4 regions of the Microbulbifer celer genome follow, and region 2 is predicted to be linked to each of the others. Evidence: predicted binding sites of a transcription regulator. Region 2 holds the regulator's gene; each other region holds the start of a gene.
What was found. Region 2 encodes LexA, which represses DNA repair genes until DNA is damaged. Its sites were predicted from a motif close to ACTGTNTNTANANACAGT; they were not measured.

Region 1 (5,358 bases), 740 kb from region 2:
GGACAGGGTTTTGGGGCGCACGGCGCGGTCGTACTGCTCTTCCTGGCCGGTGGGGCCCTGGGGTTCGGGTGCTATCAGGCGATCGGCTTCAATCACGGGCGCATCTCAGTAGTTTTCACGGACAGTTACGCGGGCGCCATGCTTTTCAGGGCGAGACGGATCAGGGTGGCGCTGTCGGCGTCGGGCTGTTCTTTGGCGGCGCGGGCGACCATTTTGGTGGCGTCGGTGGGCTTATACCCCAGTGCGGCCAGGGCGCTCTCGGCCTCGCCGCTGTGGTCGACGGTGGGTTCGGCGCCGGCGGACATCAGGGGGATATCGCCCAGGTCGCCGGTCTGCGGCGCCAGCTTACCGCGCAGTTCGATAATCAGGCGCTCGGCGGTTTTCTTGCCGACGCCGGGCACTTTAACCAAGGCACCGACGTTGTCGTCGGCCACGCAGCGGGCCAGTGCGTTGCCGTCGAGTCCAGACAGGATGGCGAGGGCCATTTTGGGGCCGACGCCGTTGACCTTGATCAGGGTTCTGAACAGCTGGCGATCGGATTCTTTGATAAAGCCGAACAGTTGCTGGGAGGTTTCCGAGACTGCCAGATGGGTATGCAGCTGCACGCTGCCCCCCAGTTGTGGCAGTTCAAAGATCGTGGTCATGGGGGCCAGGACTTCGTAGCCGACACCCTGCACATCGACCAACAGTTGCGGGGGCTGGATTGCGGCGAGAGTGCCTGTCAGTCTTCCAATCATTCTTATTCCAGTTTTACCCCGGGCGCTAGGGTCCGGTGGTACGTAAGTTTTTGGTTCCGTGGCGGCACTACTGCCGGTAAAGGTTTGCCAGACACGCCGTGAACCCATCCATGGGGGCTCTTCTGCGAGGTCCCTCTCGCAGAAGGTCTGGCAAACCTTTACCGGCAGCAGCGCCTTCGATTCGCATTGAATACATCTTTCTCGCCACCGGGGTCACCCGGTGAGTGCCAGGCAAACGGTTCTATGATGCGAAGGCTTTGATACCGGGTGCACCTTTGCGGGACCGTCTGCGGCCAGGACGGCCGCAGCCGAGCCCCCAGGGATGGGTTTAGGGGGGGCGCCTAGCTCGTGTCCCGCGAAGGCGCCACCGGTAGCTAAGCCGCCACCGCCCCACCCTACTGCGAGCCCCAAAACCATCAGCCCCAACTATTGCCCAGATCAAGTAACACTCAACCGCCCACGTCGGAACCGCGCCCGGGAACCCGCAGAGGACTGAATCAGCGTCTGCATGGTATGCATATGACAGAGCGCTACCGCCAACGCATCCGCGGCATCTTCCTGGGGGGAAGCGGGCAGCTTGAGCAGGGTTTTGACCATGTGCTGCACCTGCAGCTTGTCCGCCGCGCCATTGCCGACCACGGCCTGCTTGACCTTGCGCGCCTCGTATTCCGCCACCGGCAGATCCGCGTGGGTGCCGGCCACAATCGCCGCCCCCCTCGCCTGCCCCAGCTTCAGCGCCGAACCGGCACTCTTGGCCATAAACACATTCTCGATCGCCATCTGCTGCGGCTGATACTGCTGTGCGATCTGGCTCACCGCATCGAAGATCAGCTTAAGACGCTCCGGCAGCGGGCCGTCGGGGAGCTTGATCACGCCGCTGGCCACATAGGTAGCGTGGGAGCGCTGCACATCGATCACACCGTAACCGGTCTTGCGCGAGCCGGGGTCTATCCCCAGAATTCGGGTCACGGCGGCCTGCCCCCTGTACATTTATACAATTCTTGCGGGAAGTGTCCCAAGGCCGCATCAAAGCGTCAAGGCCGATGAACAGCGGGCACACCACAGATACAGAAATGCCCCGACAGGCGGGGCATTTACTGATCGGGATGCGCCTGCGGCGCATTTGCGGAGCCGGAGCTCCGCGGTCCCGGGATCGATTTCCGGATCAGGCCAGTTCGGCCATGACGTCTTCCGGAATATCCGCGTTGGTGTACACATTCTGTACGTCGTCCAGATCTTCCAGCATATCCACCAGCGCCAACACTTTCTCCGCGCCGTCTTTATCCATCGGGATAGTTGTGGACGGAATCATGGCGATTTCTGCATTGTCGGGCTTGAAACCCGCTTCGGTGAGGGCGTCTTTTACCGCCATATAATCGGTAAATTCGGTGGTCAGCTCAATACTGCCGTCATCGTTGGTTTCAATGTCTTCGGCACCGGCTTCCATCGCCGCTTCCATCAGTGCTTCTTCATCCGCGCCGGGTTCGTAATACATCTGCCCCTTGCGGGAGAACAGGTAAGCCACGGAGCCGTCGGTGCCCAGGTTACCACCGCGCTTGGTGAAGGCATGGCGCACTTCCGCCACCGTGCGGTTGCGGTTGTCGGTCAGACACTCCACCAGTACCGCCACGCCGCCGACGCCATACCCCTCGTAAGTGACCGCTTCGTAATTGTCGCCATCGGCATTGCCGGCGCCACGGGCGATAGCCTTGTCGATGGTGTCTTTTTTCATGTTCGCGCCAAGGGCTTTGTCGATGGTGGCGCGCAGGGCGGGATTATCATCCGGATTGGGGCCGGACTTGGCGGCGACGGTCAGCTCGCGAATGATCTTGGTGAAAATCTTGCCCCGCTTGGCATCCTGGGCCGCTTTGCGGTGCTTGATGTTGGCCCATTTACTATGTCCCGCCATCTATATTTCTCCGGTCTGTCTCCAATTGAGTCTGCTTCGCGTCATTCCGGCCAGTGCAGGCCGGAATGACGGTGAAAAAGCGTTAGCCTACCTGCTCTTCTTTCTGGCGCAGGCGAATGCTCAGCTCGCGCAGCTGCCTGGCGTCCACCGCACCCGGGGCGTCGGTCATAACACAGGCGGCGCTCTGGGTTTTCGGGAAGGCGATGACGTCACGGATAGAATCGCTGTCGGTCATCAGCATCACCAGACGGTCGAGGCCGAAAGCCAGGCCACCGTGGGGCGGCGCACCGTATTTGAGCGCGTCCAGCAGGAAGCCGAACTTCTCGCGCTGCTCTTCTTCGTCGATTCCCAGTACCTGGAACACGGTTTGCTGCATCTCCTGATCGTGAATACGGATGGAACCACCGCCCAGCTCGGTGCCGTTCAGTACCATATCGTAGGCGCGGGACAGAGACTCCAGCGGATTCGCTTTCAGTTCTTCCGGCGAACAGGAAGGCGCGGTGAACGGGTGGTGCAGCGCGGTGAGGCTGCCGTCATCGTTCTCTTCAAACATCGGGAAGTCCACCACCCACAGCGGCGCCCATTCGGCCACGTACAGGTCGAGGTCTTCACCCAGCTTGCAGCGCAGCGCGCCCAAGGCTTCGGAGACGATCTTGGCCTTGTCGGAGCCGAAGAAAATCAGGTCGCCGTTTTCCGCCTGTACGCGATCGAGGATCGCCGCGCGCACGTCATTGGGCAGGAACTTGACGATCGGCGACTGCAGGCCACCTTCCAGGTCGGACTTGTCGTTGACCTTGATGTAGGCCAACCCCTTGGCACCGTAGATGGACACATACTTGGTGTAGTCGTCGATCTGCTTGCGGGTCAGCTTGTCGTTGCCGCCGGGGACTTTCAGGGCGGTGACGCGGCCTTTGGGGTCGTTGGCGGGGCCGGAGAAGACCTTGAAGTCCACCTCGGTCATCAGGTCTTTGATGTCCACCAGCTCCAGCGGGATACGCAGGTCCGGCTTGTCGGAGCCGAACTTGGCCATGGCCTCACTGTACGGCATACGCGGGAACTCGCCCAGCTCGACGCCCTTCAGCTCTTTATACAGCTTGCGGATCATGTCCTCGGTGATGGACATGATGGCGTTTTCATCCAGGAATGCGGTTTCGATATCGATCTGGGTGAATTCCGGCTGACGGTCTGCACGCAGGTCTTCGTCGCGGAAACACTTGGCAATCTGGTAGTAGCGGTCGAAGCCGGACACCATCAACAACTGTTTGAACAGCTGTGGAGATTGCGGCAGGGCAAAGAATTTGCCACCGTGGGTGCGGCTCGGCACCAGATAGTCGCGGGCGCCTTCCGGGGTGGCGCGGGTGAGAATCGGGGTCTCGATATCCAGGAACCCTTCGCCGTCCAGGTAGTTGCGGATGGCGTTGGTAATCCGGGAGCGGAACCGCAGGTTGCGCTGCATCTCGGTGCGGCGCAGATCCAGGTAGCGGTACTTCAGGCGTACGTCTTCGCCCACCGCGGTGTGCTCATCGAGCTGGAACGGCGGGGTTTCTGCGCTGTTGAGGATTTCCAGCTGCAGGCCGTAAACCTCGATCTCGCCGGTTTCCATATTCGGGTTCACGGCTTCCGGGGCACGGGCGCGCACGCGGCCGGTAACCTTCAGCACATACTCGCTGCGCACGCGGTCGGCCAGTTCGAAGTGCTCTGCGGCATCCGGGTCGAATACCACCTGGGCGATACCATCGCGGTCGCGCAGGTCGATGAAGATGACCCCACCGTGATCGCGGCGGCGGTCTACCCAGCCACACAGGGTTACTTCGCGGTCAATGTCGGCGGATCGCAGGGCGCCACAGTAGTCGGTGCGCATGGAGTCTTATTCCCTTATTTCAGTATTGTTTAACGAGCTGGCTCAGGCCGCGCCGGCGCCGGACGACGAGGATCCGGCAGATGAGGAGCCTGAGGCCCCACTGTCGGATTTCGGCTTGGCGGCATCTCCGGCCAGGTTCTTTTTGCTTCCGGTTTTGAAGTCGGTTTCGTACCAACCGCCCCCCTTGAGACGGAAGCCGGCAGCACTGATCAATTTGTTCAACTCTGCTTTGTTACAAGCGGGACAGTCCGTCAGCGGGGCGTCGCTCATGCGCTGAAGGGCTTCCATCTGGTGGCCACAGGCCTTGCATTGGTATTCGTAGATAGGCATCGCTTTGTACCGGTATCTCACAGAATCTGAAGGGGCGCAGATTATACATGAGCTCCCTTAGTGGAAGAAGCAGCCCGTTTCAGGGCTGGGATATATACCCCATGACAGCCCCCGAAGGACCAAAAGAGGGCAAAAACCCTGAAAAAAAGCACTTTTTTTCTGCTGTACCCCCGTGCGTGTGAAAAAATAATGGATATACTTCAGCTCAGTACTGTCGTACGCCCTGTGGTACAGAACAAGTACGGAACCACTTTCACTGGAAAAACACCTATATAGAAGGAAGCTAGCTATGGCCGCGAAGAAGAAAGCAGCAGCTAAGAAAGCCCCCGCCAAGAAGACTGCAGCCAAGAAGGCTCCAGCGAAGAAAACCGCAGCCAAGGCCGCTCCGAAGCCTAAGAAGATCACTGCGGTAAAAGAGAAGTACACCAAGACCCAGATCCTGAACCAGATCGCCGAGAACACGGAGCTGTCCCGCAAGCAGGTGCAGTCGGTTCTGGACGAGCTGAATGATCTGATCCACG
Region 2 (5,358 bases):
CCGCGGCCGGCGCCAACCGCGCCAGAGTCTCTTCAAGACTACTCTCCGCGCCGAAATCCTCTCTCAGGATAGCTTCGATGGCCTCGAAGCTCGACAGGGAAAATATCGTGGCTCCCAACATGAAATACATGCGCCAGTAGAGCGTGACCGGATCTACCCCGGGCAACGCATCGCGCAGGGAACCGGCAAAATGTCGGTAGCTGTCGCCGTATCGCGCCACGATAAAACGACGTAAGTGCCCCTGGGACTGGGTATAAGCCAGCCCCAGCAGCCGCATGAACCGCTGCGGGTGACGCCCTTCCCGGGCCATACCCGCCAGCGCAACCCGATACAGGCTCTGTAGCAGGTCATCCAGATTCAGATGCTCACCCTGCGACTCACGACGGCGCAGTTCCGCATTGAGACTTTCCGTAAAAGGCGTAAGGAAACGTTCGAAAACAGCCTGAATCAGCTCCTTTTTCGAACCAAAATGGTAGTTCACCGCTGCGAGATTGACTCCGGCGGTACTGGTAATGGTGCGCAGGGACGTCTCGGTAAAACCGCGCTCGGCGAAAAGCACCTCTGCGGCATCCAGAATCCTGCTGACGGTATCAAGCTGACTCATACCCATTCAAACCAACAATTTAAACAAGCGTTTAAACCGGAGACTAGCACAGCCGGCACGGAATGGAACATCCAGAGCCTAGCCGCCCCCCTTACAAGCACCTCCGTTCATTCAACAACAATGCGTTTTGGAATGGCGCAAGTACTACCGGGCCACGCCAGGGGACATTAGATTGCAGTCAGAGGCGCTGCCTTACGGAGCGCTCAACAACTTCAAGATGATGACAATGAGCGACAGGAAGCCGTTCTCCCGAAGATACAGGAGAAACCCCATGGCCAGAATTGCACCGGAAATCGGCGGATGGTTTGAGAACTTTGAAAGCGGTGAAGTATTTGAAGTCGTAGCGCTGGATCAACCCGGCCGAGCGATTGAAATTCAATACAGTGATGGCGCCCTGAGCGAAATCGACTACGACAGCTGGCCGCAGTTACCGGTGATTGGCGCCGCCGCACCGGAGGACCCGAACGCCGGCTATGGCACCGTGGCAGAAGAAATGCAGGATGAGGAGGATACCGGCTATCGCAGTCCGATCTTCAACTCCGCTCGCAGCGCCATCGATAAGCTCGAGGGCGAGAGTTTTCCCGGCACTGACGAGTTCGACGATTAAGCCGGCCGAGTCGACGTGACGGGCTATCACTAGAGATTGGTTATCACCATCAGTCACTGCGACCCGCCAGGAGCGGGGCCAAATACCAGGGAAAGGTATCGAACAATCTACCCGTTCTTTTCCCGGGTGAACTCGATAATGATTTCGGCAGCCTCGTCGACCGTGTCCACCAGATAGAACAGATCGAGATCGGCGGCGTCTATGCACTCACACTCAAGCACGGTATTGAGCAGCCAGTCTTTCAATCCTGCCCAGTAACGCTTCCCTACCAGCACGATGGGGAATCGCCTCACCTTTTGTGTTTGAACGAGTGTAAGGGCTTCAAACAGTTCGTCCAGGGTACCGTAACCACCGGGCAGTGCGATGAAGCCCACCGCGTGCTTCACAAACATGAACTTGCGGACAAAGAAATATCGAAAGTTCAGACTGATATCCAGGTAGGCGTTGGGAATCTGCTCGAAGGGTAACTCGATATTCAGCCCGATGGATGAACCTGCCTGAGAAAATGCACCGCGATTACACGCTTCCATCAGGCCAGGGCCACCGCCAGTGATCACGGGCACGCCCTCTCCGGCCAACAACTCTCCGAGGTGCATCGCCTCCTGATATTCCGGCGCCTCCTCCTGGAAACGCGCACTGCCGAAAACCGTTACCGCACCCTTCAACGTGATCAGGCGTTCAATACCATCCACCAGTTCTGATTGAATGCGCAGCACTCGCCACGCTTCCGGCATTTTTGCATCCAGCATATGCCTTCTCCTTTATATGCCGCACTCTCAAATTCATCATCACTTTTATTGTGCAAATTGGGAGTGGGACTCCCCTATAAGTCTAGCAGCTGTAAAAAATACAGCTGGAGAATTGCAGACACACCAAATCTGTATATAATCCCAGCAACTGTATATAAATACAGACAACAGGAAAGCCCATGACGAATCTCACTCCGCGCCAGACTCAGGTACTCGAGCTGATCAAATCCTACCTGGATGACACCGGGTACCCGCCGACGCGCGCAGAAATTGCCCAGGAACTGGGCTTCCGCTCCCCCAATGCGGCGGAAGAGCACCTCAAGGCACTGGCCCGTAAAGGCGCTATCGAAATGGTGGCCGGCGCCTCCCGGGGCATTCGCATTCCCGACTACCAGAGCGGCTTACCCATCGTCGGCCGCGTTGCCGCGGGGAACCCGATACTGGCGGAAGAGAATATCGAGGAATATTGCGAGATTCCCGCAGAGTTCTTCCACCCCCCTGCGGATTACCTGTTGCGCGTACACGGTATGAGCATGAAGGATGCGGGCATTTTCGACGGTGACCTGCTGGCGGTACAACGCACCGAGAACATTCGCAACGGCCAGATTGTGGTTGCGCGGATTGAAGATGAAGTAACGGTCAAACGCTTCCGTCGCCGCGGCAATCAGGCAACGGTGCAGTTACTGCCGGAAAACGAGGATTTTGACGTCATTCAGGTGGATATGCGAGACAAGAACTTCGCCATCGAAGGATTGGCGGTCGGCGTGATTCGCCAACACGCCGACTGATACGATGTGGCCGGACTAAGACACTAAACGTCGGATTCTCCCTCTGACACCACAACCAAAAACAGGGCCCGATGGCCCTGTTTTTGGTTCTGACATACTGCGAATTGCCGCTTTCACATCCAAGTTTGCTCAGTGAGTCAAACCTGTTCAGTGAATGGTGTGCTCGGTCACGTCTACCGCCTCGTCTTCCTCGAAAGCGTCTGCTTCGAGGGCCCCGATATCCTGCACGGCCTCGATCCCGGCTTCCAGCATGGCACGAGCGATGGCAATTTTGTGCTCGCGCAGAAAATGCAGGCTTTCCTCAGAGAACTGGATACGCACCAACGGGTCTTCCTTGTGGCCGGCACGGCGCAGGGCCACGTCGCCATTGGACAACTCGATGATCTCGTAGGTCTCGGTGGACATTCACTTCTCCAGTTACAGCGGGATTTGCGCGCAGTGTAACACAGGGTGGGAACGGGATCAGTCGCGCGCCGGCGACCGTTGCCGTTTCACCACTCCTGCCCCTGAGCGCGCTGACGAGTCACCAGCTCGATGAGTGCCTGCTGCCATTCCAGGACAGACTCAGCGGTCAACGCTGCTGCCGGATCGTCCCTGAGTTCCGCCATCGGAATCAGATTAACCGCTGACGATCTCTGGGCTCCTGCCGCAGTGAGCGGGGATTGCCCGGGTATTAACAACCCCCGCCAGGCGGACTGCAGCGCAACCACCCAGCTGTCAGGATTGTCAGCCAGGTTGCACAGTTCCGTGACCTCAGCACTGACTTTGTTGGCGGCCTCGGCGTAACGCCCCAGGTCCCGCGCAGTTTCCGGCTCTACACCCAATTGAAGCTGATGGGACTGCTCCGCGAGAAAAGCCCTGAATGCCCGCCACAACTGCAGTACGGCCCCCTCTATGAGCGCCTGGCGCTCAAGCATATTGCCTGCGCCCGAGGCTTCCTGCAGTGTTGAGGCAGAAGCCAGCAACAGCTGGCTTTTGCGCACCGCGGAAGCCACTGTGCCGGTATAGGGGTTACTCATCAGGATTTCCGGGTAGTGGTGCTCTTGTTGGCCGGTGCTTTTTTAGCGGCCGCTTTCTTCTTGGCGGGTGCCTTTTTAGCAGCGGCCTTCTTTTTCGCTGCGGGCGCTTTTTTCGCTGCGGGCTTTTTCTTGGCCGCAGGCGCCTTCTTAGCCGCGGGCGCTTCTACCTGCCACTTGCCATCGCGATAGAACGCTTTCCAGCCCGTGGCTTTACCGTCCTCCTCGGACTGCACGTACTGCTCTTGCGTCTTGCGACTGAAGCGAACAACGGTGTCCCGACCTTCGTTATCCTCTGCGGGGGCAGAGAAGAGAAAGCTGTATTTCGGGTCGATTTCGTTCTTGTGCGGCAGCAGCTCTTTAATGCGCGGCGCACGAGTCTCGCGGTTTTTCGGGAATTGACTCGCCGCCAGGAACAGCCCGGACGCACCATCGCGAAGAATGTAGGTGTCATCCACTTTCTCGCAAGGCAGCTCCGGCATGGGCACCGGGTCCATTTTGGGCGGCGCAGGCTGGCCGCTCTTAAGCAGCTTGCGCGTGTTTTTACACTCTTCGTTGGTGCAGCCAAAGTACTTGCCAAAGCGGCCGGACTTCAGCTGCATATCGTGGCCGCACTTGTCGCACTCGATCACCGGACCATCATAGCCCTTGATCTTGAAGGTGCCCTTCTCTACCTCGAACCCGGTGCAATCCGGGTTGTTACCGCAGATATGCAGCTTGCGCTGCTCATCTACCAGGTAACTGTCCATCGCGGTGCCGCATTTCGGGCAGCGGTGCTTTTCCCTCAACTGCCGGGTTTCGGCATCTTCGTCTTTGTCCGCATCGATCGCCTCTTCCCCCGACACCAGGTTCATGGTGTTGGTACAACGCTCCTTGGGCGGCAGGGCGTAACCAGAGCAGCCGAGGAATACCCCGGTGGAACCGGTTCGGATCTGCATATGCCGACCGCATTTTGCGCACTCGATATCGGTATCCGTAGGGGAATTGCGCCGCATGCCGTTGTCGGCATCCTGCGCGACTTCCAATCGCGAGGAAAAGTCAGCGAAAAATTCGTTGAGCAGATCTTTCCAACCACGGTCGCCTTCCGCAACTTGGTCGAGGGACTCTTCGAGGTTCGCGGTAAAGCCGTAATCCATCAGGTTTTTGAAGCTCTCGCTGAGCCTGTCGGTGACGATATCGCCCATCTTCTCCGCGTAGAAACGACGATTCTCCAGGCGTACGTACCCGCGGTCCTGAATTGTGGAGATAATCGATGCATAAGTGGAGGGTCGGCCAATCCCGCGCTTCTCCAATTCTTTTACCAATGCCGCCTCACTGAAACGCGCCGGCGGTTTGGTGAAATGCTGTTTCGGATCCAGCTTTTTCAGATTCAGCTTTTCGCCGACCTTGATGTCGGGCAACACCAGGTCTTCATCTTTTTTACCGGGAGGCGGCGCGACTTTAAGGAAGCCGTCGAAGCGGATCACGCGCCCGCGGGTACGCAGCTCGAAGTCTCCCGCCGAGACAACCACTGAAGTGGACGTGTACTGGGCCGGCGTCATCTGACAGGCCACAAACTGTTGCCAGATCAGGGTGTACAGACGCTCGGCATCGC
Region 3 (5,358 bases), 1.8 Mb from region 2:
GGGGTGCAGGATATCCACACGGCCGCTCAGGGTCACTCGATATCCATTCTGTGCAATCTCTACCTGCAGACTGTATTCCGCTTCGCTGTCTGCGGGACGCTTTTTCTGCAGCTTCTGATGGGCGCGGATGCCCTCGAGGGCGGTAGGGCCACCGGTTTTTGCCGCAGAGAGATCACCGCAGCGACAGGCGAAAGCCACCAGTTCGCCTACCGAGAGCGCTAATGTTTGTATCGCGGCTGTATCACTCTCGGCGGTTTCCAGTCCGCTCAAGGCTGTTTCCAGTTCGCTCAAGGCTGTTGTTGGGCCGCTCAAGGCTGCCACTCCACATGCAGTACCCGGTGCGGAATTTGATGTTGGGCAAAATAGGTCAGCCAGCGCTGCTGGTTCTGTTGCAGCCGATCGCCGGGGCCCTTGACCTCCACCAGCTCAAAACCGCCAGCGGCGGGAAACAGGATCAGGTCCGGCAGTCCGCTGCGGTGGTGGGCGATGTCACTTAAAAGCCGGCGAAACAGCGCTCGCCAGTGCTCTGTGGAAATACGCTCCAGCGCCAGAGACAGCAAAGATTCCGGCAGCGCTTCCCAGTGGACCAGCGGGTTTGCGATGCCCCATTTTTCGCGGTAGTGCCGCCACACGTACTCATTGAGTTCATCCCTGTCCAGCGCTGCCAGCCGCTGCTCGAAGGCCGCGCGACGCTGTGGATAAAAATCGGGAGTGCGGAAGTCGCTGGGGGCCATTTGAAACGGATTGAAGAAAGCGCCCGGTACCGGCGCGAACAGGATGTCCCAGATAAATAGCCCCAGCACCCCGTTGAACAGGCTGTTTTCCACGTAAAAGCACTGATTGCCGGGCGCCTGATGGACAAGATGGTTGGCGGCGATGGTCTCCACCCGCTCCGGGGTCTGTGGCAGCGCGACAGTTTCCGCGGGGGCGCGGTGACGGCGGGGTGCCATCCAGCCGTCAGTACAGCCGGTCTTTTTGGCCGTGCGGTAACCGAAGCTTTCGGCAAACGCGCGTTCGGCTTCATGGTGTGGCGCAGCGAGAATATCTGCGCACAGCGCCAGCGCGGTGGTGGTATCGCCTGTGGCAACCGCAATCCGCGCCCGGCGCTCGCGGGCGGGAGGGTGGCTGCACTGGCGATACAGGTGATCGGCATCGCCCAGCGCGTCGAGTCGTTCCAGTTGTCGCGCCAGCGTCAGGCGCAGCCGGTCCAGGCGTCGGTGCAGGGTGCTATCGCCTTCAATACCTGCAGGCAGCCGCGCGGCGAGTGTAGTGATCTCGTCCACGCCGGCGGTCAAAGCGCACTCGGCCTCGCGTAAACAGTCGTAATAGCACAGGTGTTGCTCGATCTGCGCGCGGCTCTGGAACGGCAATTGTGCCTGCTCCAGTGGGTACTGTTCGTAGCGGAAGAGGCCCAGATCCCGCAATACATAGTCCGTCAGATCCTGATTCAGGTTGCCGAAAAACAGGAGCTTGAAGGTTTCGAAGTGCTCGGCGGCCTGCACTGCCAGGCACGGCTCCTCGCGTATCAGTGTGCGGCGTATCTGCGCGCAGTCCAGTTCCAGCAGAGCATGTTCGAGGTCCGGGCGCTTGAGGGATTTCGGTAGTGGCTCGGGGCTGCTGGCGAACAACTCGCTTTTGGTAAACAGTGGCAGGATTTCTGCCAGTGGCAGAGAGGGATTGCGCTGCAGCAGTTCGATTGCGATCAGCTCGTCTACCGCTGCCGTGAGATCAGCGATCTCGCTGTAGCGGAGCTTGTGCTGGCGGAACAGGGCACCACGGGATGACGGTACACCCTTGCGGGACAGCAGGCGCACGTAGAGGCGCTGGCTGTCCGGGGTGAGGCCGCGAAACTGGTCGTAAAAGAATCGTTCTGCATCCGACAGCAAGTTTGCATAGCGCGCCATCACAAAGTCCACCAGCGCGTGGAAGTTGCTGAGGTAATAATCCGGTGTCAGTTCGATGGGATCGGCCATGGGAGATTCAAGCGCTTGGGGGTGTACTCACGTGGGCGTCACAGTCGCCCGATGCTGTATGGTTATACAGCAATGGTGGGGCGCAAACAAACCCGTGCGCGACCGCAGAGACACCGGTACATCCATGGCGGTATCTGGTCATGGCGACGGCTTCCCGCTAGGCTGCATCTCTTTCTCCGATTGGCAAAGGGAATGCAGTGTATGCAAGAAATCCGCAGAGTCTGGCGCACCGATAAAGCCGGGGCTATCAGCAACCTGCAGTTGCGGGAAGAACCGTTGCAAACTCTCGCGGAAGAGCATATTCGCATCCAGGTCAAATCCGTCGGTCTCAACTTCGCCGATATTTTTGCCCTCACCGGTCTCTATTCGGCCACGCCCGAGGGCAGCTTTATTCCCGGGCTGGAATTCTCCGGCACTGTCATCGAACTCGGTGACAATGCGCATACGGATTTGCAGATTGGCGACCGCGTTTACGGCTGCACCCGCTTTGGCGGTTATGCCTCGGTGGTGGATGTGCTGCCGCAGCACTGTCGGAAAATCCCGGAGGGCTGGAGCTTTGCCGAAGGGGCTGCTTTCCCCGCACAAAGCCTGACCGCTTACTACGCGCTCAACACCCTGGGTGCGCTGAAGCCCGGACAGGTGGTATTGGTCCAGAGCGCTGCCGGCGGTGTCGGCTTGCAGGCCATGCGCATGGCGGCGCAGATGGGGGCGATCCCCATTGGTACCGTCGGTTCCGAGCACAAGCGTGCGTTTCTTGCCGCGCAAGGCTTTGACCAGGTGATTGTGCGCGACGAGGATTTTCCACAACAATTGAAAGATCAGTTAAACGGGCGGCCGCTGCACCTTGTGCTGGACGGTATCGGCGGAAAGGTTCAAAAACAGTCGTTCGCCGCGCTCGCGCCAACCGGCCGGCTGATCGTTTTTGGCGCTGCGGAATTTACCCCCGGTGACAAGCCCAACTGGTTGAAGGCCGCGTGGCTTTACCTGAAGCGTCCCCGCTATGACGTGATGGATATGATCAGCAGCAACAAATCTGTGCTGGCATTCAACCTGATCTGGTTGTGGCAGGAGCAGATGCTGTTTGATGAATTGCTGGAAGGCTGCGTGCAGCTGGAATTGCCGGCTCCCTTTGTCGGTCATCAGTTTTCGTTTGCGCAGGCCCACGAAGCGATCGCGTTGTTGCGCGGCGGCGGTACTGTGGGCAAGGTGGTTTTAAATATTGAATGACGTAGCCGCAGTCAGAGTTGTTCAAGGTACTGTCGGCCACCCAGTTGCCGCACCTGTCGATTGATGGTCGACGCGCGCTCGCGCACATAGTTGGACGGCTTGCTCACAAACATCCGCCGCGGGCTGGGCAGGACCGCGGCCATCAAACCCGATTGCCAGGGCGTGAGGGATTGCGCGGATATACCAAAGTACTTCCGCGCAGCCGCCTCTGCGCCAAATGTCCCTTCGCCAAATTCGGCAATGTTCAGATACACCTCCAGAATCCGCTGCTTGGGCCACAACAATTCCATCAGCAGGGTAAACCAGGCCTCCAGCCCTTTGCGCACATAGCTGCGACCATTCCACAGAAACAGATTCTTCGCCGTCTGCTGCGTAATCGTGCTCGCCCCGCGGGTGCGTTTACGGCGTTCAGTGAGGGCTTTTTTCAGTGAGTCAAAATCAAACCCGTGATGGTGGGGAAACTTCTGATCCTCGGCGGCAATGACGGCCATCTGCAGGTTGGGTGAAATCCTCTCCAGTGGTTGCCATACCTGCGCCGCGCTGCGGCCAGTCTCACTTTGCCAGTGCTGAATTACCATGGAGGAGGGAGGGTTGATCCAGCGCATTGAAAGTACGAGGACTGCGGTCAATGCGATAAACGCGATAACGGAGCCGATAGTGAATCTGAACAGACGTTTGAGGGCGCGTGACATGGTGATGACAGAGTTTCTGTAGCTCGGGTAAATTGGATGCTGAAGATGGTATCCGGGAGTGAGGCGGTGGGATATCGAGAGGTTTGCAGATTTGATGACGGATTATTGGGGCAGGGCTCCGGTAACTGCATAATCTCCGGCTCGAGCCAGAAGCCCCGGGTTGGGGCGATATACGAAAAAGGCCACCCGATGGGTGGCCTTCTTGTATATGGCCCGCCCCAGAGGATTCGAACCTCTGACCTTCGCCTCCGGAGGGCGACGCTCTATCCAGCTGAGCTAGGGGCGGATTGGGTGACCATTGCGGTCTAAATTGCGCCAAATCAACGGGTTACAAACCCCGGCGCGGACGCGGATTATACAGAAGGGCGGGAACGGGGCAAAGGGAATTGGGGCTCGATCGTGCAGGATTGGTGCACAGCCCTTCGCAGTGGCCGGCGGTATGCTTATAATGCGCGGCTGTTTGGTAGAGGTTTGTGGCGAAATCGCCGGAATCTACAGGCCGCATGGGGCCTTTAGGGGGATTTGGATGAAAGTTGTTTTGAATTTTGTCGCGGCACTGGCCGTAGCGGCGGGTGCGGCTGTGGCGGTAGCGCAGTCTGTGGATGAAGAAATCGCCGAGCGCATCGCGCCGGTAGGCAGCACCTGTATGCAGGGCGATGAGTGTGCAGCCGCGGCGCCGGCAGCTAGTGCCTCTTCCGGCGGTACGCGTAGTGGTGAGGCTGTATATAAGGCGAGCTGTCATACCTGTCACGCCACAGGCGCTGCCGGTGCGCCCAAGTATGGTGACGCCGGTGCCTGGGGCCCGCGTATCGACAAGGGCATCGATACCCTCTACACACACGCCATCAACGGCTTCAATGCCATGCCTGCGCGCGGCCTGTGTATGGACTGCAGCGACGATGAAGTAAAAGCTGCGGTTGATTACATGGTAGAAGGCAGCAAGTAAGCGATCGCTTACTTACGGTATGAAAAAGCCGCTCAGTGAGCGGCTTTTTTTGTGCTTTTTTGGTGGAGACTCGGGATCTGTTTTGTGCCCTGTCGTCACATCGGTGCTGGCCGGTGTCCAGTGGGGCTGGATGCCGGATCGAGTCCGGCATGACGAGGATTCCTAGTCAAACATACTCAGCAGCGACCCCAGAGTCTCCTCCCCTTTGGCCTGATTCTGCTCTGGCGTCGCCTTGCCGAAGCCTTCAAATATGCAGTCTTCTTCCGGCAGTTCTTCCAGGAAGCGGCTGGGGGTGGTGTCGTGATTTTCGCCGAACATCTTGCGCTTGCCCGCGAGGGTCATGGTCAGGGTGCGCTGCGCACGGGTGATGCCGACGTAAGTGAGGCGACGTTCTTCCTGGATGTTGTCGTCCTCGATACTGTTGCGGTGGGGCAACAGGTTTTCTTCCATGCCGATCATAAACACATGGGGGAACTCCAGACCTTTGGCGGCGTGCAGGGTCATCAGGCTGACCTTGTCG
Region 4 (5,358 bases), 740 kb from region 2:
TGGTATTTGTCTGGAGTCAGCTGACCCGCGGTGATGCCAACTACACCCTGGTGCAGGTCTCGGTGAACGATGTGATCATGATCTTCGCGTTTGCCCCCATTGCCGCATTTCTACTGGGGGTGAGTGATGTCACCGTGCCCTGGGATACGTTGCTGCTGTCTGTAGTGCTGTATGTGTTGATTCCCCTGATTGCCGGTGTCCTTACGCGACGTGCGCTGGATTCACGCAACGATCATTCCCGACTGAACCATTTTCTGGAAACGGTGAAACCGATTTCCATTGGTGGTTTGCTGGCTACGGTGGTGCTGCTGTTCGGGTTTCAGGCGGAGACCATTCTTGGTAATCCGCTGGCCATTGTGCTGATTGCGATTCCGCTACTGATCCAGACCTACGGTATTTTTGCCGTGTCCTATGGGGCGGCACGGGCGATGAAGCTGCCGCACAATATCGCTGCACCGGGCTGTATGATTGCCACATCCAATTTCTTTGAACTGGCAGTGGCGGTGGCCATTTCACTGTTCGGTCTCAACTCCGGCGCCGCATTGGCGACGGTGGTCGGCGTATTGGTGGAAGTGCCGGTGATGTTGAGTCTGGTGGCCTTTGCCAATCGCACCCGTCACTATTTTGAGGAGTAATGATGTCTCTGGAAGATATGCCAAATATCGATGTAGAAAGCCTGCAGCCGATTGATGGTGAAAAACTGTTTGGTGGTGAGCGTGTGCAGACGCGTCCTAAAATCCTGCTGTTGTACGGATCAGTGAGACAGCGCTCGTTCAGCCGTCTGGCCACTGAAGAGGCTGCCCGTATCCTGGAGTTTTTCGGTGCGGAAACCCGTACCTTCAATCCGTCCGGTCTTCCGTTGCCGGACGACGCCGATGACCAGCATCCGAAGGTGCAGGAGTTGCGCGAACTGGCGCAGTGGTGTGAGGGTATGGTGTGGTGTAGTCCGGAGCGTCACGGTGCCATGACCGCTATCATGAAAGCGCAGATCGACTGGATTCCGCTGGCTCTGCAGGGCGTTCGTCCCACTCAGGGCAAGACATTGGCCGTGATGGAAGTCAGCGGTGGTTCGCAGTCGTTCAACGCGGTGAATCAGATGCGGGTACTGGGCCGTTGGATGCGGATGTTCACTATCCCCAATCAGTCGTCCATTCCCAAAGCCTGGCTGGAGTTCGACGACAACGACCGTCTGAAACCTTCGTCGCTGTATGATCGTGTGGTGGATGTGATGGAAGAGCTGGTGAAGTTCACATTGCTATTGCGGGATCGTAAAGACTATCTGGTGGATCGTTACTCCGAGCGCAAGGAAAGCGCGGAGGCGTTTCGCAAGCGGATTGATCAGCGTTCGATGTGAATGAACGCTTCCTGATTCAAACCTTTGATGCAAGCCTTTAAAACAGGCTCTGCTGATCCCCGGCCCGGGGTGGCAGGGTAAACCGCGCGCAATCCAGATCCAGCTTGCGCTGGTTCAGGCCCAGTTTGCGGCAGTGCACGCGAAAGCGTTGCTGCAGCAACTGGGCAAATACACCGGTACCGCGTTGCCTTTCTCCAAAGCCGCTCTGGTAGTCCTTACCGTCGCGGCTTTGCTGCACGATACTCATCACATGCTCTGCCCGTTGCGGGTAGTGTTCCCTCAGCCACTGTCGAAACAGCGGCGCCACTTCGAATGGCAGGCGTAGCAAAATGTAGGCTGCGTGAATTGCGCCGGCATTGCTGGCAGCACTCAAAATGCCTTCCAGCTCACTGTCATTCAGTGCCGGAATCACTGGTGCAGCCATTACCGCCGTGGGAATGCCCGCGCTGCTCAGGGCCTCAATGGTGCGCAGCCGCGCCGCGGGGCCAGCAGTGCGGGGCTCCAGGCGGCGTTTCAGGTCGTTATCCAGCGTGGTCACACTGATGGCCACGTGGGCCAGATTGTCTTCTGCCATCTCCTGCAGAATCGGCAGGTCGCGTAAAATCAGCTGACTCTTGGTGACGATGGTGATCGGGTGCTGATATCGCTGCAGGGTTTCCAGAATCTGCCGGGTGATCCGCTTGTCTTTTTCCAGCGGTTGATAGGGGTCGGTGTTGGTGCCCAGCGCGATAGGGCTGCACTGATAGCTCTTCTTGCGTAACGCCTGCTCCAGTAATTCCGCCGCATTGGGCTTGTAGAACAGCCGGGTCTCGAAATCGAGCCCGGGGGACAGGTCCATATAAGCGTGGGCGGGGCGGGCATAGCAATAGGTACAACCATGCTCACAGCCTCGGTAAGGGTTGATCGACTGGCTGAAGGGTAGATCCGGAGAGTTGTTGCTGGCGATGATGGACTTCGCTTTTTCCTCGATGGCGATCGTGGGAATGCGCTCGAGAGGCTCCATCTCCGTCAGCCAGCCATCGCTCTCCCGGGTGCTCACCTGATCCACAAAGCGGCCGGCGAGGTTGCTGACGGCACCGCGGCCCTTGTGTCTTTGCGGGGGAGAGTTGGGGTCTTCGTTCGCCACGGAGATAGCCTGTGCATAAGTGTACTGTATTAATGTACAGTTTATGGCGCCGTCGGCGGCTATGCAATATCGCAGCGGAGCACATGCAATGACTGCGAAACCAACAATCACGGAGTGGTTGGGCGGACAGGTGCTGTTCTTCTGGCGTTATGGCGAATGCGCGAGGCTCGATCCCAGATCCTCAGCAAAGCGTTGTGCCTGACCGTCCTGAAGCTCGGATACTGTGACCCGGATTGCTTGAATCGAGTCTTGCACCTCAAAAGCGCTTCCCAGCCGAACCAGCCAGCCTTTTTTGGCGAGATCGTAGGCCACATCTTTCGCGTCCTTGGGCAGCGGCACCCATACATTAAAACCTCCTGTGGAAGGTGACACTTCAATTCCTTTGGCCTGCAGCGCGTTGCATAATTCTTCACGTCGGCGCGCGTACTCGCTGCGCGCCTTGTCGAGTCGCTTGCGAACATCCTCTGAGGACAAGCAGGTGCCAACGAGCGCCTGAAGAATATGACTGACCCACGTCATACCTGGTGCCAGTCGGGTTCGCAGCCGGGCCGCAGTTGCCGGATCGCAGGCCACGAAGGCAAGGCGTAGGTCTGGACCTAAACCTTTGGAAACAGAGCGTACCAGAGCCCAGCGAGCCGTTGTGGCGGGGATGATTGAGTGATACGGCGTCTCAGCCAGCAGGGCAAAGTGGTCATCGACTATGATCAGCACATTCGGATGTGCCGCGAGAATTTCCTTCAATGTATTCGCGCGAAGCTTGGACATGCTGCACCCCGTCGGATTGTGAGCACGGGGCGTGATCAGCACTGCCCGCACGCCCTTGTCCAAAGCCCTTTTTAATGCCTCGGGACACATTCCCTCGTCGTCAATTGCAATACCTACTGCCTGCATACCGGCCAAACGTAGGGCATTGATAGTACCCAGGAAGCAAGGATCTTCCACGGCCACTTGGTCGCCGGGCACCAAGTGTGCAACCGCCAGGCGCTCGATTGCGTCCACGGCGCCATTTGTTAACTCCAACTCGTGATCGGACGGACAATCCAGGTTGAACCAGCTACGTCCCAGCTGGCGCAACTCAGGAAGGATGGTGTCCTCCCCATACAGAAACGGCCTGGGCAGGCCGCCGGCGAGTAACGACTGTGGCTCGGGCAGCCACTGCCGATTAGGGTTGCCGTGGGCGAGATCGATCAATGCTGTTCCGAAACTCAATCCCTCCTGCTCACCTGCCCGGGGCGGCGCGCAGATGGTGGTGCCCAAGCGTCCACGGGTGACGGCAATACCTGCTTTGGCCAAACGCTTGTATGCCGCCGCGACCGTATTGCGGTTCACGTTGAGCGTTTCCGCCAACGCTCGCACGGGCGGCAGTGAATCACCGGGCTGCAGGTTGCCATTCTGCACCAGCGCGCGGATACAGTTGGATATCTCCTGAGCGGTCTTTCCTGCTATCTTCATTTTTGTCCTATGACAATATATATAAAAACATAAGACGATGTTACCCTATGCTCAGATGAAGAAAAATGGTGGCCTCTTCACTGCCATTGACACGAGGACAATCAATCATGTTTTCCGGCCTCAGCGCATTTCCCTTGACTCCCATGAATGAGAGCGGCATTGACGAAGCAGCATTCGTCCGCCTTATCGAGCGCCTGGCTGATGCCAGCGTCGATTCCATCGGCGCCCTGGGGTCGACGGGCAGCTATGCCTATCTCTCGCGAGCCGAACGTGCCCGCGTCGTAAAACTGGCGGTGGAACATGCCGGCAACGTGCCGGTGATAGCCGGCATCGGTGCCTTGCGCACGAGCGATGTGCAGGCCCTGTCAGACGATGCCCAGAAAGCTGGGGCGAGCGCGGTGCTCTTGGCTCCGATGTCGTACCAGCAGCTGTCCGCCGATGAAGTCTTCGGCCTCTACGAAACCGTGACCCGCTCTCTATCCGTGCCGCTGTGCGTGTACGACAACCCTGGCACGACGCATTTTGAGTTCAGCTCCGAACTATATGGCCGGATTGCTCAGCTACCGAACGTGCGTTCCATTAAGATCCCAGGCGTTCCGGCAAACCCCGCAGCGGCCAAAGCGCATATTGAGAGCCTACGCGCCCTGATCCCATCGCACGTGACACTCGGCGTCAGCGGGGACGCCTCCGCCGCAATGGGCTTGAATTCCGGATGCGAAGCCTGGTATTCGGTAATCGGCGGCCTGTTCCCCAAAACTGCGCTGGCCATCACCCGCGCCGCACAGGCCGGTGATATGAAGGCGGCCACGCGCCTTTCCGAACGGCTGCAACCTCTGTGGGCACTGTTCGACCAACACGGGGGCAGCCTGCGTGTCGTCGCGGCCGCGGCGGAGTTGCAAGGGGTGGTAGAACATCCCTGCTTGCCGCTGCCGCTCAAGGCATTGGACGGAACCGGCAGGCAACAGCTCGCCGTGCTACTTGACGAGCTTGAGCTGGCCTGATGGGCCACATCGCACCGGGCCTGTTATCGGAGATGTGAGCCATTGGAATGGAGAGCTGTTGCTTCCATGGAAACGGGGCGCTGGAATTCGACCGGGAGGTCGGGCCTGATTCACTATGTCATGGCCGCAGCATTGGCGCGCACAGCTGACGGTGGCGCAATGACAGGATGGGATGTTCGCATCCCGCTGATGGTTGGGATTGGTCTGATTGGCTGTGCCGTGGGGCTGTCGTTTACTGAGTGGTTCATCGAACGATCTGGAGCGGCATAGGTATGCAGAGGAGCGCTGAGTATGCGCCTGTTGGTACCTAAAGTAAGACTTCGCGAAGACGATAAAATCCGGATCAGAGTAATCGCTTCCAAACCGCCGATTTGCGCTAGAAGTTTGGCGACTTCAACCAAAATTCAGGTGTGGGTTTAGTCTGT

Region 1: ruvC (crossover junction endodeoxyribonuclease RuvC) is a predicted target of LexA. The motif match lies at 1,719-1,736, and genes of this name have one in related genera.
Region 3: LPW13_RS15235 (VRR-NUC domain-containing protein) is a predicted target of LexA. The motif match lies at 2,027-2,044, and genes of this name have one in related genera.
Region 4: LPW13_RS04615 (PA0069 family radical SAM protein) is a predicted target of LexA. The motif match lies at 2,504-2,521, and genes of this name have one in related genera.

What each region holds. Positions count from the first base shown of each region.
Region 1 is NZ_CP087715.1:2,627,912-2,633,269, forward strand. Features, by position in the region: gene ruvB (Holliday junction branch migration DNA helicase RuvB) at 1-96, opposite strand, end outside; gene ruvA (Holliday junction branch migration protein RuvA) at 126-737, opposite strand; gene ruvC (crossover junction endodeoxyribonuclease RuvC) at 1,176-1,706, opposite strand; gene LPW13_RS11050 (YebC/PmpR family DNA-binding transcriptional regulator) at 1,903-2,646, opposite strand; gene aspS (aspartate--tRNA ligase) at 2,729-4,507, opposite strand; gene LPW13_RS11060 (FmdB family zinc ribbon protein) at 4,550-4,837, opposite strand; gene LPW13_RS11065 (HU family DNA-binding protein) at 5,127-5,358, shown strand, end outside.
Region 2 is NZ_CP087715.1:1,884,170-1,889,527, forward strand. Features, by position in the region: gene LPW13_RS07900 (TetR/AcrR family transcriptional regulator) at 1-604, opposite strand, end outside; gene LPW13_RS07905 (DUF6763 family protein) at 876-1,211, shown strand; gene LPW13_RS07910 (LOG family protein) at 1,319-1,960, opposite strand; gene lexA (transcriptional repressor LexA) at 2,140-2,748, shown strand; gene LPW13_RS07920 (hypothetical protein) at 2,896-3,153, opposite strand; gene LPW13_RS07925 (DUF6586 family protein) at 3,240-3,767, opposite strand; gene topA (type I DNA topoisomerase) at 3,767-5,358, opposite strand, start outside.
Region 3 is NZ_CP087715.1:3,666,053-3,671,410, reverse strand. Features, by position in the region: gene LPW13_RS15240 (ATP-dependent DNA helicase) at 1-312, opposite strand, end outside; gene LPW13_RS15235 (VRR-NUC domain-containing protein) at 309-1,973, opposite strand; gene LPW13_RS15230 (zinc-binding dehydrogenase) at 2,175-3,200, shown strand; gene mtgA (monofunctional biosynthetic peptidoglycan transglycosylase) at 3,212-3,892, opposite strand; tRNA gene LPW13_RS15220 (tRNA-Arg) at 4,102-4,178, opposite strand; gene LPW13_RS15215 (c-type cytochrome) at 4,419-4,838, shown strand; gene rep (DNA helicase Rep) at 5,001-5,358, opposite strand, start outside.
Region 4 is NZ_CP087715.1:1,145,095-1,150,452, forward strand. Features, by position in the region: gene arsB (ACR3 family arsenite efflux transporter) at 1-635, shown strand, start outside; gene arsH (arsenical resistance protein ArsH) at 638-1,354, shown strand; gene LPW13_RS04615 (PA0069 family radical SAM protein) at 1,392-2,480, opposite strand; gene ptsJ (MocR-like B6 salvage transcription factor PtsJ) at 2,628-3,932, opposite strand; gene LPW13_RS04625 (dihydrodipicolinate synthase family protein) at 4,040-4,933, shown strand.